Linked DNA regions of Herpetosiphon gulosus. The main gene of each other region encodes a partner of the protein of the gene in region 2 in a complex. Links are inferred from orthologs where the notes say so. Each region holds a gene or a part of one and is shown on either strand. Other genes may lie near its edges.

The links.
Region 1: the proteins of carB (region 2) and carA are in contact, whole or in part, in a solved structure (PDB 1KEE), measured with the Escherichia coli proteins. The link is inferred for Herpetosiphon gulosus from one-to-one orthologs.

What each region holds. Positions count from the first base shown.
Region 1 is NZ_BAABRU010000002.1:443,466-446,868, reverse strand. Bases 134-3,097 are described here. They hold carA (glutamine-hydrolyzing carbamoyl-phosphate synthase small subunit), read right to left. Parts: upstream 2,199-3,097; coding sequence 1,068-2,198; downstream 134-1,067. Other genes in these bases: ABEB26_RS03905 (enoyl-CoA hydratase/isomerase family protein), read left to right, coding at 2,393-3,097; ABEB26_RS03915 (RNA polymerase sigma factor), read right to left, coding at 403-930; ABEB26_RS03920 (anti-sigma factor family protein), read right to left, coding at 134-406. Also shown: more of ABEB26_RS03920, read right to left, coding at 1-133; more of ABEB26_RS03905, read left to right, coding at 3,098-3,178; ABEB26_RS03900 (response regulator), read left to right, coding at 3,182-3,403. UniProt on the Escherichia coli protein: Small subunit of the glutamine-dependent carbamoyl phosphate synthetase (CPSase).
Region 2 is NZ_BAABRU010000013.1:95,182-99,378, forward strand. The notes cover bases 307-4,064. They hold carB (carbamoyl-phosphate synthase large subunit), read right to left. Parts: upstream 3,705-4,064; coding sequence 507-3,704; downstream 307-506. Other genes in these bases: ABEB26_RS17815 (cyclase family protein), read right to left, coding at 307-330; ABEB26_RS17825 (zinc ribbon-containing protein), read left to right, coding at 4,000-4,064. In the rest of the region: more of ABEB26_RS17815, read right to left, coding at 1-306; more of ABEB26_RS17825, read left to right, coding at 4,065-4,197. UniProt on the Escherichia coli protein: Large subunit of the glutamine-dependent carbamoyl phosphate synthetase (CPSase).

The sequences.
Region 1 (3,403 bases), on a different replicon or contig from region 2:
GATTTTGCTCGTGATCAATCCCTTTCAACAACAGCATTTGTTGTTGGGGCAGTGATGTTTGCTCGTTGGCTAAGGCTAAATAGGTTGGCTCGTTGCTGATTTGGGGCGCTAGATCAAATTGTTTTTTCAAATAGACCCCACCTAAAAGCAACACAACCAACATCAGCGCATTGATTGTGTGTTTGAACGTGCTAAATTTGGCCACCCGTCGCCGACTCTGGCTTGGTGCAACTAAACGCTCGCTCTGACCAAAGATCGAGCGTAAATTGCGTTGCATGGATTTAGTTTTTTCCAACAACTCACGTAACTGTGGTTCTTGGGCTAAGCGTTCTTCAAAAGCTTGCCGATCAGACGAGCCAAAACGCTGATCAAGATAATCAAGCACTGCCGCTAGATCGTGATTCATACATCCTCCAAGTGGTTGCGTAGTTGTGCATGGGCAGTGTGTAAACGCGACCGCACTGTACCAATTGGGCATTCTAAAATAGCTGCGATTTGTTCATAACTTAAGTCGTGAAAGTAGCGCAAGACGATGACGCTGCGTAATTTCAACGATAAATTACCAATAGCATTCCAGATAACTTGCTCCTCCTCGCTGCGCAACAAATTATCAAGGGTCGTGGCTTGAGGCTGTTCTGTCTCAGGCCGCAATTGTTCGCCGAGCCAGCGGCTTAGTCGTTTGCGGGTGCTTAAACAGCAATTAACCGTGATGTGATGCAACCAAGTTGACCATGCTCCTCGGTCAGGGTCAAAGCGCATCAACGCCCGATTAACTCGCATCCAAACTTCTTGGGCGACATCTTCAGCATGGCCCCAATCTGCCAATATCAAGTAGGCAGTTCGGAGTACCATTGTATGATAGCGACTATGCAATGATTCGAGTGTTTCGCTGTGCAATTGCTGAAATTCTGTCATAACAGATGAATTCATTGGAAGCTTTCCCTCATGCATGCTTGCTGAACTAAACCGAGGGTAAAGTTAAAAAGTTCAGTTTTAAATTGAGATTAAATAGAAAACCTCGATAATTTCGCCGATTATCGAGGTTTTGGGTCAATCGGTTTGGAAATTTAGTTACGCTGTTGATCAACGAGGTTGATAAACCGCCGAAAGTGTTCATCGCCATCGTGTGGGCCAGGCCCAGCCTCAGGGTGATATTGCACGCTGAAAACTGGTAAGCTCCTGTGTTGCAAGCCTTCGCAGGTTTGGTCATTGCCACTAACTTCGGTCACTTGTACATCGCTGGGCAAGCTGGCCGGATCGAGTGCGAAGCCATGATTTTGGGCAGTGATCCGAACTTTGCCAGTGCTAGTATCACAAACTGGGTGGTTGCCAGCGTGATGACCAAAGGGCAATTTGAAGGTTGTGCCGCCCAAAGCTTGGCCAATCAATTGATGCCCAAGGCAGATGCCAAACACTGGCACGTTGCCGATCAACTGACGAATTGTTTCGACCGCATACTCCAATGTCGCAGGGTCGCCTGGCCCATTCGAAATCAAAATGCCATCTGGTTTTAGGGCGAGGGTCGCTTCGGCTGAAGTGCGATTGGGCACAACCGTGACTTTACAACCAAGGTCAACCAAGCGCCGCAGGGTGTTACGTTTGACCCCGAAATCGTAAACTACGACATGGCGATTGTGCAATTGCTCAGGAATCGCCAGTTGCAAGGTAGTGAAATCGGCAGGCGTGCCTTCATTCCACTCATAGATGCTTTGGGTTCCCACATCGCTGGCCAAATCGCGGCCCTCCATCACAGGGATGGCTTGGGCTTTGGCGACCAAACTAGCCGGATCAAGATCCTCGGTTGAGAGCACCGCCCGCATTGCCCCTGCTGCCCGAATATGGCGAGTCAAGGCCCGGGTATCTAAATCAGCCACCGCCATAACACCGCGCCGTGCTAATAGCTCGCTGAGAGATTCGCGCGAACGCCAATTGGATGGTCGCTCGGTAAATGAACGCACGATCAAGGCTTCGGCCCAAGGCATGGCCGCCTCAAGATCAACCTCATCAATGCCATAATTGCCAATATGCGAGGCGGTTAAGGTTACTAACTGACCGCGATACGAAGGATCGGTCAAAATTTCAGCGTAGCCAGTCATGCTGGTATTGAATACAACTTCACCTGCACGTTCGCCGCGTGCACCGACAGCCCGCCCCCAAAAGGTGCGTCCATCTTCCAATGCCAGTAATGCGCGTGTCATGGCAACTCCAAGCTAGAAGCAATCGGGTGGTTCAGCCAAAACTGAGTACCAACCGAGTATTATAACGGAATCGGCATTTTTTGGGGTTGCTACTTGCGTTGACGCGTTGCATAAGATGGCCTATGATAAGGCCAAACCACTGCCTTTTCCTCGCTGTTTAACACCAAATTCTTTAGCACAAAGGAAGATCGTCAATGACTGACACGCTTCTGATTAGCAAAGCCGACAATGTAACCACCCTAACGATTAATCGCCCAGCGGTGCGCAACGCCGTCGATCAGCCAACCATGGATGCGCTGCGAGCGGAAATTGAGGCTTGCGAGCATGATGGCACGCGTTGTATTGTGATTGCTGGCGCTGGTGGGGCATTTTCGTCGGGGGCCGATATTATGGCGGCGCTCCAATCTGGTGGCACGGCAAATGATGTATATCGGGTTTTAACCGAATCGTATGGCCCAACCCTGTTGGCAATTCGCCAATCGTCGTGGCCCGTGATTGCTGCCGTCGATGGTGTAGCCGCTGGCATTGGCTCGGATTTGGCGTTGGCCTGCGATTTGCGCTTGGTCTCAAGCCGTGGACGCTTCTCAGAAATTTTTATCAAAGTTGGCTTAATTCCCGATGGCGGTGGAACCTATTCGTTGCCGCGCTTGATTGGCCTTGGGCGGGCCATGGAATTGATGTTTACCGGGGCGATGGTAGAGGCTGAACGAGCTTTGGCTTGGGGTATGGCCAATGCAGTCTTTGATGAAGCACATTTTGCCAACGAGGTACAAGCTTATGCTGCGACGATTGCGGCACAGGCTCCTTTGGCGTTAACCCGGGGTAAACGTGCGATGTTGGCCGCCCAAAATGATCAAAGTTTTGCCGATGCGCTGCGGCGTGAAGCTGAATATCAACGCGAGATTTTTAATAGTGAGGATGGCTTTGAGGGCTTTCAGGCCTTCTTGCAAAAACGCCCACCTGTGTGGAAAGGACGATAATTCGTGCTAGTTAACCCGTATAGCTCAGATCAACAACGCTCACGCTTTATCTGGTTAATGGGCATTCAAGCGGTCTTGGTGGTTGTGTTGCTGATTGCCTCAACCCTCTTGACGGTTGGCATGAACCGTTTGCGTGATCGTGATGAAACCTTGCTGAGCTATCGGGTGCGTTTAAACGACGTTAATATTGCCCTTTTATCGCTCCACAATAATTTGCGCGGCTAT
Region 2 (4,197 bases):
GGTTTTGAGCAAGAGACGAGTACAATCGCTGGGCACATTGGCAGCGGCTAATTCTGCACCAGTAATTGGGCCAGTGCCAGTTAATTCCACCACATAACAATCACCAACAAATCGATCAAGCTCCAAGCTTTCAACCGCCAAATCGTTGTTGATAAAGTGCAGCGGTGCATCAACGTGCGTGCCAATGTGCACTCCAGTGTTGAGGCGGGTTACATTACAAATATCGCCTTTGTTCATATCGGCGGCGCGTTTTTGTTCAATCGGCGGATCGCCTTCCCAAACCGGCAGGGCTGGCGAAATCGGAACGCTAATATCGATCAAGTGGGCCATGGGTGGCTCCTTCAATGGCAAGGCATGCTACACATACCTCTAGAATAGCTGCTTCCATTGTCTCACAAAATAGCCATTTGAATGATTGTGACGACTCCCAGGATTTACGCCCTCCTTTTTTTAAATAACAGGCAGCCAGTAGGCTTAAACCCACTGGCTGCAAATCGGTCTATGGCTTAATCTTGCAAGGCTCGCACGCCCAAACCACCTTGACGCAAGGCCTGAATTGCATCGGCAACCGCAGCGGCACTAGCCACAGTGGTGATCGAAATCACGCCTTGGCGCAAAGCCGTTTGGCGAATTGCCTGTTCATCAAATAACGAGGCGCGGCCAAGCGGTGTATTGACAATAATATCAACTTGGCCGTTGATAATATAGTCAGCGGCGTTGGGTCGGCCTTCGTTAACTTTGTAGATCGTTTCGACGACCAAGCCATGCTCACGCAGATAGTGGGCTGTGCCAGCAGTCGCAATCACTTTGAAGCCTAGTTCGCTATATTGCTTGGCAACTGGCACGAGGGCTGGTTTATCGTGGTCGTTGACGCTCACAAAGATTGCGCCGCTGGTTGGCAAACTGCGGCCACAGCCTGCTTGGGCTTTGGCAAAGGCGGCTCCAAAGCTATCGCCACTGCCCATGGCCTCGCCAGTTGAGCGCATTTCTGGGCCTAAGGCGATCGTCGCACCCGGGAAGCGCCGCCATGGCAACACAACTTCTTTGACATGGAAGCCGCGTAACGCTGGCGCACTGCTAATGCCTTGTTGCTTGAGGCTCACACCCGCCATTACTTTGGCAGCGAGGGCGGCCCATGCGACACCACTGGCTTTGGCAACATAGGGAATCGAACGTGAAGCCCGTGGATTGACTTCGAGCACATAGATTTCATCATCCTTGACCGCGAATTGAACGTTCATCAAGCCAACCACGCCCAAGGCTCGGGCTAATTTATCGGTGGCGATTTTGAGTTGCTCAATCACCTGCGGCTTGATGCCAACGGTTGGCATAACACAGGCCGAATCGCCGGAGTGGATGCCTGCGCGTTCGATTTGCTCCATCATGCCAGCAATCACCACGGTTTCGCCATCGGCAACTGCATCAACATCCAGCTCAGTCGCATCTTCAAGGAAACGGTCGAGCAGCACAGGGTGTTCAGGCGAAGCATCGGTGATATGGCGCAAATAATCGTCAAGCCCCGCTTGATCATGGATAATTGCCATACCTTGACCGCCCAGCACATACGATGGCCGCACCATGGTGGGGTAGCCAATACGCTCAGCGATGGCCCGCGCTTCATCCCATGAGGTTGCTGAGCCATAAGGCGTGGCACGCAAACCACATTCCGCCAACACTGCGCCAAATTGGCCACGATCTTCGGCGCGATCAATTGCGGCTGGCGAGGTTCCCCATAATGGTACGCCTGCGGCTTCCAAGCCTTTGGCCAATTTGAGCGGGGTTTGACCACCAAACTGCAACAACACGCCTGCTGGTTGCTCAACATCGACAATATTCAGCACATCTTCCAAGGTCAATGGCTCAAAATACAGCCGATCAGCAGTGTCATAGTCGGTTGAAACCGTTTCAGGGTTACAGTTGACCATAATCGTTTCATAGCCAAGCTCACGCAGAGCAAACACGGCGTGACAGCAGCAATAGTCAAATTCCAGCCCTTGGCCGATGCGATTGGGGCCGCCGCCCAAAATCATCACTTTGCGCCGATCGCTAGGGTTGGCTTCGCTCTCGGTTTCATACGATGAGTAGAGGTAGGGCGTTTGCGCCGGAAATTCTGCCGCACAAGTATCAACATGATGATAGGTTGGCTTGATGTTATGCCCAAGCCGTTGTTGGCGCACCTCTGCTGGCGTTGCATTCAGCAAATAAGCCAATTGCGGGTCGCTGTAGCCATTGCGTTTGGCTTGCAGCAAGAGGTCGGCGGGAATTGTCGCCAAATCATAGTTGCGCACTGCTTTTTCGAGCGCAATCAAACTGGCCAACTGATCAAGGAACCAATAATCGATTTTGGTCAATTCATGAATTTGATCGACCGTCCAGCCAAGATCAAAGGCGGTGCGCATGGCAAAAATTCGCTGTGGCGTTGGCGTGATCAAAAGTTCGCGCAAGCGCTCTTGGGCCACAGGTTGACTGCCATCAGCACCCCAACCCATGCGGCCATTTTCCAACGAGCGCAAGGCTTTTTGCAAGGCTTCGGTGAAGGTGCGCCCCATGGCCATGGCCTCGCCGACTGATTTCATAGCTGTGCCAAGCACTGGCTGCGAGCCTGGAAATTTTTCGAAGTTCCAACGGGGAATTTTGACCACCACATAATCGAGCGATGGCTCGAATGAAGCTGGGGTTGATTTGGTGATATCGTTGGGCAATTCAGGCAACGTATAGCCAACCGCCAACTTAGCGGCAATTTTGGCGATTGGGAAGCCCGTTGCTTTGGATGCGAGCGCCGATGAACGTGAAACCCGTGGGTTCATCTCGATCACAATCACCCGACCATCGTGGGGATTGATTGCGAATTGGACATTCGATCCGCCAGTTGCTACGCCGACAACTTCCATTACCGCCAAACCCATATCGCGCAAGCGTTGGTATTCGCGGTCGGAGAGGGTCATGGCCGGAGCAACAGTGATTGAGTCGCCAGTGTGCACGCCCATGGGGTCGAAATTTTCAATTGAACAGACCACCACACCATTGCCAGCGCTATCGCGCATCAACTCAAGCTCGTATTCCTTCCAGCCCAGCAAGCTTTCTTCAATCAACAGCTCGCCAATGGGGGAAAGTTTCAAGCCCTCTTCGACGATCCGCCGAAAATCCTCAGAATTGTAGGCGATCCCGCCGCCAGCACCGCCGAGGGTAAACGAAGGCCGAATAATCGAAGGAAAACCGGTAGCTTTGACTAATTCGAGGGCTTCTTCGAGTGAGCGGGCAATGCCTGATCGTGCCGATTGCAAGCCAATCCGATCCATGGCCTGCTTGAACAACTCGCGATCTTCGGCGGTAGCGATGGCCTCGACATTTGCCCCAAGCAACTGCACATTATATTGCTCCAACACGCCAGCACGATGCAAATCCATGGCCAGATTGAGCGCGGTTTGACCGCCGACCGTGGGCAGCAAAGCATCGGGCCGTTCGCGGGCAATAATTTCGCTGACCGTTGGCACATCCAACGGCTCAATATAAGTACGATCAGCCAACGAGGGGTCGGTCATAATCGTAGCTGGATTGGAATTGACCAAAATAATGCGGAAACCCTCTTCGCGAAGCGCTTTGATCGCTTGAGTCCCGCTATAATCAAATTCGCATGCTTGCCCGATCACGATTGGGCCTGCGCCAAGCACCAGAATCGAGTGAATGTCGCTGCGTTTTGGCATCGGTGTCTCCATAGTGGGGGATGTACGCCCGCAAGGCACGCCGTTGGCTTGCCGCGCCCCATCCTAGCCAAGTTCGTGTGTCGGGCTGCCATTATACGATGAAATTGCCTGCCACAATTCAAACCAAGCGTTGCTTACAACTGTGTGCTCCTAGCTCCAAGTGACTAGATTAGGGCGCTTATCTGGTTGAGAGTTAGGGCAAATTGTCTTTGATTTGTCATCTTCATGGGTCGTCTTCGGCAGCGTGGCTAGCTATAGTAAAAGCAGCAACGCCACATGCCGAAGGAGGCATTCAATGAAGCTGTTCAAACCGAAAATGATTAATACCGCGCAATTTGAAGATGTAAGCGATTTCGCCAGCGAGGCCTTGATCTGCAAAAAATGTAATCATGAAATGCAAATCTCTGGCCCATTGCCGCATAATGCCAAATGCCATGTTTGTGGCTCAACCAACCTTGTGCGGCGCAATAATCCCAATCGTAGCAAAAATGAT